Regions from separate parts of the Shouchella rhizosphaerae genome, predicted to be linked through region 1. Evidence: predicted binding sites of a transcription regulator. Region 1 holds the regulator's gene; the other holds the start of a gene.
What was found. Region 1 encodes LexA, which represses DNA repair genes until DNA is damaged. Its sites were predicted from a motif close to CGAACATATGTTCG; they were not measured.

Region 1 (4,431 bases):
CAGATTTAATGCCATTGGCGCTGCGCCCATCGGCATCCCTGGATGGCCGGAATTCGCTTTTTCAATGCTGTCGATGGATAGCGTACGGATTGTGTTAACAGCCAATTCTTCAACTTTATTTGTCAATGGATAACACCCTTTCTGCTGCCTTCTTTCCCTCTCATCATATACTTTCTGAAAAAAATGTACAAGCCTGAGTAGACTTGTACAGTTAATGCAATCGTTTATGTTTTTGCGCCTTGCTGTCCTTTAATTTTTGTGGAGTTACGTCATTCCCTTTCGCGTCGACGACTTTTACAGTATGGAGATGGTCCGTAAACGACGAGCGGAAAGCCGACAAATATTCGTTGCGAAGCGCTTTTTGTTCCATTGCTTGTTTTTTTGTCAAACCAACTGTTTTTGCTAGCTTTGACAATTCATTGATGCGATCAAGTTTTTCTTTTGACAACATCGTCATCACCTACCTTTTGTTTCGCCCCTCATCATAGCACTCATGCAACACAAGGGCAAACGATTCGCTTATGGGAGGCTAGACAAACATCGCATACGCTCTGCCCTGCTCCTAGGCGTTGGAAATGTCGTTCCAAGAAACCGTCGCTCACGCATTCCTTATGGACTCGTTTCTTTCTTCGCCTGTACGGCTGAGCGATTGGTTTGTATCATTTTTTGCTGTCAACCACCAGCTTATGCGTTTTCTTTAATGTATTTTTGATAACGGCGATGAACAGTCGCTTTTGAACAATCAACGCCCATCCCTTTTAAAGTTAAGGCAATTTCATAAAAAGTCAGCCCCCGGTCACGGAGCCTGACAATCTCTTCCACTGGTAAATCGAGTTCGTAGCGGCCACCGCCTCGTTTCTTAGACAAGTTCTGCTCTGGACGGTATCCACTCGCTACTGCTGTCCTCATTCCCCGTTTAATTTTTAAATTATGTAGTTTTCGTTGGTATTCTTCTACTATACCGACAATTTCCAGCACCATTTCATCCGCTTCAGACAATACAAGCTCCCCTTGATGATGGGCCGTATAAATAGGAACGCCATATTTTTTCAATTGGTACAAGAGCGCAATTTTCGTTTTTCCTCTGCCTAGGCGAGTATCATCCGTAATAAGCAAACAAGAGACAATCCCTTCTTTGCATAAATCCAATAAAGCAAGGAGGCAATCCCGTTCCAGGCTATAGCCGCTCGCCTGCTCTTTAAAAACAGTGTGTACATCCATGCCATTTGTCCTTGCCAATTCGACCAGTTCTTTTTCTTGCCTCTCTAAAGAACTGGCTTGGTTTTCTTTCGTCGTGCTCACCCGGCAATAGATAGCCGCCTGTTGTTTTTGTCCCTTTTCTGCCAATTCTCCGCGGCCTCCTTCCCGTGAAAATCCGCTAGCCCCTATCCACTAATCTAAAACCAAATCGATGTCGTCAACATTAGTGGCATGGCTACTGTGCTCAACCTCTTCATTTTATAAACAAAGATGCTTCCGATCTAAAAAAGATGAAGTATGTCTTTCTGGCACCTTTGCTTCGCTTACTTACATTGCTGGCAGTCTTAATTGTCAATTAAAAAAACGCGATCAATCGAAGTTGTTTCAACGATTTGCTCTTGCACGATTTGCTGTTCGTGTTTCTTGTTATCGTCTTTTTCCTGCTCGCCAGGCCATACCAAACTTGAGAAAATGAACAATACTGTTAAAATGCCGCCGCCTACTAGCCCCATATCTTGTTTCCTCAATACGATCACCCGTTCTTAGAGAATGTTTGTTCTGTTATCAGAATACAAGGAACAACTGTTCGTGTCAACTACTTTTTTTAGAACTTATGTTTGCGTTCATACGTTCGATATGGTAAAGTTTGTTTAGAACAGTTATATGAAAGCAGGTGGGAAAATGTCGAAATTATCGAAGCGCCAGGAAGAAATTTTGGCGTACATAAAAGATGAAGTAAAGAAAAAAGGGTACCCGCCGTCCGTCCGGGAAATTGGTGAAGCAGTTGGACTTGCTTCAAGTTCCACCGTACACGGCCACTTGGCCAGATTAGAAAAAAAAGGCTACATTCGCCGCGATCCTACTAAACCGCGGGCGATTGAAGTCCTTTCTCTCGGATTTGATAATGATACATTTGTCAAAAAAGAGACAGCAAGCTTTATTCCGGTAATCGGAAAAGTTACCGCAGGTGTGCCAATTACTGCTGTTGAAAACGTCGAAGATTACTTGCCACTCCCCGACCACCTTGCCGCTTACGACAATACGTATGCGCTTGTCATTCAAGGGGAAAGCATGATTGAAGCAGGTATTTACGATGGAGACCAAGTGATCGTACGGCAACAGCAAACAGCCGATAATGGCGATATTATTGTAGCCATGACAGAAGATAATGAAGCAACAGTAAAACGGTTTTTCCGGGAAAAGGACTACATTCGTCTCCAACCAGAGAATTCTTCAATGGAACCAATTATCCTTGAAAACTGCACGATTCTCGGAAAAGTCATCGGAGTGTTCCGCACGATCCACTAACGGACCAATAGGCTTTTTCAAGCTGTTGACCAAGCCCCTTAAATCTGAAATACGCTTGTCAGATGGAAGCAAAACAAAAGAGGTTCGTGCTTGACACGACTCGTCCAATCGATCAAAGCTAATTTTCTACAAACACTAAAGACTCTTTCATCGAATGGGGATAAAAGAGTCTTTTTTGTGTAGCTGCCATCTTGCAAATGACCAAGCAGTTTTTTCGCTCGTACATATAATAAATGAGAAGAAGGTGGTTCTACTTATGCCGTATTTAATTGCCTATTCCTTCACCAATCTTTTTTAAAAGCCATTAGGATGCCAAAGGAAAACAAGCTTAGTACTACTATAACGATAGCGATGCTACTAGCATAATAGCTATGCTCTGATGACCGAACAATCGCTGTTCTCATGCACCGAAAAGGACAAGAACGATCAAGCACTGGTAGAGCCAAAAATTTAACAACTAAATTAGCTATAGAACACCTCTCGCCCAACGTATTAACCTAATTCCATTTGCTTTCTTGCGAGTAGAACACTCGCAGAAAGCTTTTTTAGTCTGGTTGGCTGCTATGTTCCTTTTGCTGATGGCTAAGAGTCCATTTAAGCACGACTGCTGTCATCAGGAACAGCAAACCAGCCGAAATAAATACATATGGGATGCCATAGCCACTTGCTATCATTCCGCCGAGAACAGGCCCTAACACATTTCCAAGAAAGCGAAAACTTTGGTTATAGCCAAGCACTTCCCCTTGCATGGCAACAGGGCACGCCTGGCGGATAAAAGCGGTTGTGCACGGTAGTAAGCCGCCTACGGCCATGCCAAACAGAAAACGTAAGACAATCAGTTGCCAAAGAGAGCCGACAAATGCTTGTGGGATAAACAACAGGCCTGATAATAGCAGCAAAATCATCATCACTTTTTCATGGCCAATCCGATCACCGAATTGCCCCCAAGTACGAGTTAGTATTAAATTGCCAAGCCCAGTGACCGAGAAAGCAGCACCTGCTAAGAAAGCCATGTTTTCAGTATTATGGGTAATCTGGTTGACGTATAAGGCGAGCAATGGTTGAACACTAAACAGCGCCATTTGCACAATTAAAGCAACAAACATCACCATTAAGAGCAGCGGGCTTTTTACGATACGCCCAAGCACTTCTTTTGAACGATACTTTCTTTTCCTCTCGCCTTTTTCTTCGTAAACAACTTCCTTTACGCCAATTAAAACGAGGACTGTTGCGATTAGGAGAATCGATGACGTCAACAAAAATGTAAGTTCCATTCCCACTGTATCAGCGATCAATCCTCCAAAAAGAGGTCCAAGCAAACCGCCGGAAACTGTCCCTGTTTGCAATGTTCCTAGCATTTCACCTGCTGTTTTTTTGCTGCTTTGGGCAGCTATCAACGCCATTGAGGCAGGAATGAACCCCGTGGCAAGGCCCATAAAAGCACGCAATACAAACAACTGTTCTGCTGAATGGACGTATCCCATAAAAAAGACGGATAAGGCAATGCCTAATCCTGTACCGAGCAACACTTTTTTTCGTCCAAACCTGTCGCCGATTTTACCCCAAAGCGGGGCAACAAGAAAGGCGACAAAAAAAGAGACAGCAAACACATATCCTGCCCAGCGCTGGACTTCATCAACGTTGTAGTGACCAAAAGATTCAATGTATAGCGATAAAAAAGGAATGACCATCGTCATACTTGCCGAAACAAAAAAGTTGGCAAACCACATGATGAGCAAATTTCGTTTTTCAGGTTGTATTCCAATCACCTTCGTTTACATACTACTATCGATTTTATTTCGTCAATCTAAATATATAGCGGAAAAGAAGAACCGTCAAACCGTGAAAATCGCGATTTGAGGGCGCTACAATCGCAGGCAACGGAAAAAGGGCGCTTATTATTCCGTTATCACCATATTTCAT
Region 2 (4,431 bases), 1.3 Mb from region 1:
GAGCTTGTCGCTTCAAATCTAGCTGCAAACCAGTTACACCGCACTGAAGAGTGGAGGGCCACGCGGCGGTTCGCCCGTGCATTAAAAAAATGGTTTTCTAATGCATTAGACGAAGAAGCGGCGCAGCGGATGGAAGGGCATTTGCTACAAATCCACCGAAATAAACGGTACTTTTCCGTGAACTATTCGAGTTTTAAAGAGCGGATTCAACTAGACGTATTGCAAGAACGTCATCCGCTTATTACAGAAGGCGTTTTTGCTGCTTTTGAAAAAGTCTTGGCTGAGGAAATGGTGCCTTTTTTGCAAATGGATCAAGCTGCTTTGCTCATCCGTTATATTTTACTAGTCTATACATTTGCCGACATTGAGAAATTAAATGAACCATTGAATATCCACATCTTTTCAAGTGAAGGGCCTGTCTATGAGCAAAAGCTTTCTAAACGAATGAATGCTGCATTGCCGTACCATTTAAACGTCCAAACGTCCGTAACGTACACCCGTGACAAAGCAGAAATGCCTGCATTCATTGTTACAGATACACTTTTTCCCTATCATGAAAAAGTCGATGTTGTTTATATCCAGTCTCCACCAACGAACCAAGACTGGCGACGGATCCAACAACATTGTGAAAAACACCACAAAAGGGCGATTGAGTCGATCCTTCTTAAACGAAAAGAGCAGCAAGAGACGGAACACCTTTTCAAAAGGGAAATGAATGGGGGATAAAAAAACCTGCAAGGCTAAGCAAGAACCTTGCAGGTTTTATAGGTTGTAGACTTGTTCTTGTTCATGGGCCGTCGAACGTCCGTTAGTCACATCTCCGCTCGCCTACACTTCTCCCGCCTTCTATGTGTGAAGAAAAAAACCATTGGAAAGCCAAAAGCACAGTTGTCCACTATAAAGGGGGCGTGCCAAGAGACATTTATGTGTTTTGACCAGCTGTGTGCAGCATGCCTCTGCGGAATAATTCGTTTTTTAAAATCACAATAAAATCAACGGATAATTGATGTTCGATCGCTTGGTAGTATGAATGGAGCAGAAGGTCGTCTGATAAATCTTTCAGCATACGATATCCCCCTCTGTTATGTGGTGAGAAATGTTGGCTATGTGTGCCCTAATATTACTACATATAGTATTTAATATCAATAAAAAGCCCTATATATATGATTGGTGATCGTTTAATTCGACCATGTAATAGCGGAGCGTTTTTTCAACATTTCTAGAAAGGACGAACGGCGCACCGCCAACTGAATATTTTACTCCTTTAACCCAATAAAGGTGTTCGATATAATGGGGAGACAAGGATGCTTTTTCAGAAACATGGATAGCGTGTTTTTGCATAAAGTCTTTTAGTTTTCTCATGTCGATGGAGAGGCGGGCGAGTGCTCGTTGAATGATGTTTATATAGATAGAAGGGTATTTAATGCCTGCCACTTGTTTCCCTTGGAAACGCACCAATTCCCGCGTCAAAATGATGCGCGCATAATGCAAGCGGATATAGGCTTGCGCCGCCTTTTCCGCTTTTTCACTAATGGTTTCCCGGGCGGTTGGGGCAAGCCCAAACAGGGCTCGCACTTGGTTGTTGGACAGGTCCATGTTCAAACGGGGCTGACATGTTTGATGATACGCAAAGGAAGCCACTCGCACCTATCTGGAAAAGCGATTTTGATTCGCTTGTTCCATTCGTCCAATTTATCAATAGTGCCAATTTTTTGGCGGTAGCGTCCGTGATCCCAATAAGTGACAGTCACCTCATACGTGTGATTTAACGCGTCCATGATGGTAGCCCCTAGCTCGCGCCATTCGTCATCGTCCAACTCTCCATGCAACGGAACGTCCTCTTCCTGCCGTTGAAGTTCAATCCATGCCTGTTTATGCTCAGGCAGCATCATCCGACTTCCTTCCCATAACAAGTTTCCTCGATGGATGTACCACTCTTCTTTTCCCATCAGCAAACTCCTTTCTTATTGGAACGTTTGTTTGTATTGTATGCGAATGTCCGTTCGATAACAAGAGGAAAATAGAGGAAAAAGACTGGTTCTTTTCTGGATGGGAACAGCGTAAATGTAAGAAGGAAACGTCGTGCCTGTTAGCACCATGAAAACAGCTATCGCATTTCTTGAATACGTGCAATAAATTGGGCAAATTGTGTTATGATGTTGCTTAAGGCTTATGGTAAGATGAAATTTTTGCGAAAAACAAGGGAAGAGGAGACGTTGTATGAAACTAACTGCGACCATGCCTTCGGAGCGGATTCACGAGTTGGACATGATCCGGGGAATTGCCTTGTTCGGCATTTTAATGGCAAACATGATTGCCTTTAAAACGTTAGCTTTTACCGATGCGAGCTCTATGCTTGAGGGGAAAGCCCTGTCTGAAAACCGCTTGGACGCCAATGTACAGCTGTTTATCAGTTTTTTTGTAGACGGCAAGTTTTACCCGATGTTTTCTTTGCTGTTTGGACTTGGGTTTTTTATTTTTTATACCCGCGTCCTAGCGAAAAATATGGCAGCAACACGGGTTTTTTATAGGCGGATCGTCTTTTTGCTAGTGGTCGGTCTAGTGCATTTGCTGCTCTTATGGTCAGGAGACATCTTGTATACATATGCATTAACAGCTTTGCTCTTGCCATTGTTCTTCCACCGCAAGCAAAAGACGCTCATTACTTGGACGATCGCTCTAATGCTTGTTTCCGCAGTAACGATGACATGCTACATGTTGTTTTTAGGGGTTAGCATGGAATTTGGCTTACGGGAAGGGCTCATGACAATGGAAGACATTGCTGGCGATACGGCTAGTGCTTTAGCAACAATGGCGAACGGCACCTATTTACAAATAGTAGAGTATCGCTTTTTTAATGAATCATTTTTCCAACTTTTCACCGTTATCTTTGTCATACCAGGAATTTTGCCGTTGTTTTTAATTGGCTTATCGATGGGGAAGGCAGGAATGTTCCATGATGTGAAAGCCAACGTAACACGCTGGAAAAGGCTGTGCTGGATTGGCTTCTTGGCGGGTTTCCCTCTTACGTTGCTTGAAGTGTCGATCAGATACAATTTAATCGACATCAATCCTGTGTTTACACAAGGGTTGGCCGAGGGCATCAGAATGCTTGCTGGCCCGTTGCAAATGTTGTTTTATGTATCAGCATTTGTGCTCCTTTTACAGAAAGGAACAGTGGCACGGTTGTTCATGCCAATTGCTTCGGCGGGGCGCATGGCCTTGACGAATTATTTGCTGCAAACGATTGTGGCAACGACCATCTTTTATGGGTATGGCTTTGGGTTGTTTGGCAGCGTCTCTAGCAGCCAAGGGTTACTTATTGCCATTGTCATTTATGCTACGCAAGTTATACTTAGCCACTTGTATTTAAAAAAATGGAAACAAGGGCCCCTTGAAGCTTTATGGCGGAAATGGACATATAGCGGCGGGGCGGCCAAACGTACCGCATAAAGAGCCATTTGGGCAATCGCCCAAATGGCTCTTAGCCTGAAAAAGCACCCCTTTTACAACGAGTTTCGCTTACAACCTCATCCGAGCCATACTGGACTAAACCTCAAAATCTGCTAACATTTGAAAGCTACTGGAAGAACTTCTGACAAATTAAAGGCGATATTAAAGAGGGATTTGCCTTTATAACATCGAAATGGTCTTAAAAACCGAAACTTTTTAAAGTTAAAACGAAAAGTGAGGTGGCGAAAAGATTAAGCCTCCGGTGCAATTGCATGAAGTCAATCGAATTAATGCGTTAAACCTTATCCGCCTACGCGGGCCCCTTTCCAAGAACATGATTGCCAAACAAATACAAGTCAGCCCAACGACGGCCGCAACGATTTTAAACAAACTTATTGACGAAGGGTATGTGCAAGAAGAAGGGGTCGGCCATTCAACAGGTGGAAGAAAGCCGGTGCTTTACCGCTTTAATCCAGACAAATCGTTTATAATCGCCTTGTCACTGGCAAACTCATCCGTTCGCATCGCTGCTTTGAATTTAGAAGGGCATGTCCGCTCCGAACAATATGGACAAGTCGATTCGCTCCGTGGCGAAGCTTATATCGATTTTGTTATGAAAACGCTATCTGAATTTATTGGCCGGTTTGAAAAGCTGGACGAATGTTTGGGCATTTCGATTGTTGTCCCAGGAATTGTCCAAGCCGAACGAGGTATCGTATCTTATAATGCAAAACTTGACTTGTATGACGTTCATTTAAAACAAAAAGTGGAAGCGGCATTTGGCTTGCGAACGTATGTAGACAATGACATGAATGCGATGATGATGGCAGAAAAGCAGTTTGGCACAGCGAGATATAAAGAAATGTTGTTTATTTCAGTAGGCGAGGGGGTTGGTTCAGGGTTGAGCGTAAACGGCAGCATTTACCGCGGCTTCAGCGGCAGTGCTGGCGAAATTGGTCACATGTCCGTTTTGCCTGG

Region 2: V5G21_RS05830 (YolD-like family protein) is a predicted target of LexA. The motif match lies at 1,993-2,006, and genes of this name have one in related genera.

The regions. Positions count from the first base shown of each region.
Region 1 covers NZ_CP144921.1:4,075,475-4,079,905, forward strand. Annotated here, with positions in the region: gene tkt (transketolase) at 1-126, opposite strand, end outside; gene V5G21_RS20385 (DUF896 domain-containing protein) at 212-451, opposite strand; gene V5G21_RS20390 (YneB family resolvase-like protein) at 685-1,347, opposite strand; gene V5G21_RS20395 (hypothetical protein) at 1,545-1,727, opposite strand; gene lexA (transcriptional repressor LexA) at 1,882-2,508, shown strand; gene V5G21_RS20405 (MFS transporter) at 3,054-4,277, opposite strand.
Region 2 covers NZ_CP144921.1:1,115,947-1,120,377, reverse strand. Annotated here, with positions in the region: gene V5G21_RS05845 (helix-turn-helix domain-containing protein) at 1-726, shown strand, start outside; gene sda (sporulation histidine kinase inhibitor Sda) at 923-1,066, opposite strand; gene V5G21_RS05835 (hypothetical protein) at 1,156-1,602, opposite strand; gene V5G21_RS05830 (YolD-like family protein) at 1,599-1,949, opposite strand; gene V5G21_RS05825 (DUF418 domain-containing protein) at 2,221-3,453, shown strand; gene V5G21_RS05820 (ROK family transcriptional regulator) at 3,716-4,431, shown strand, end outside.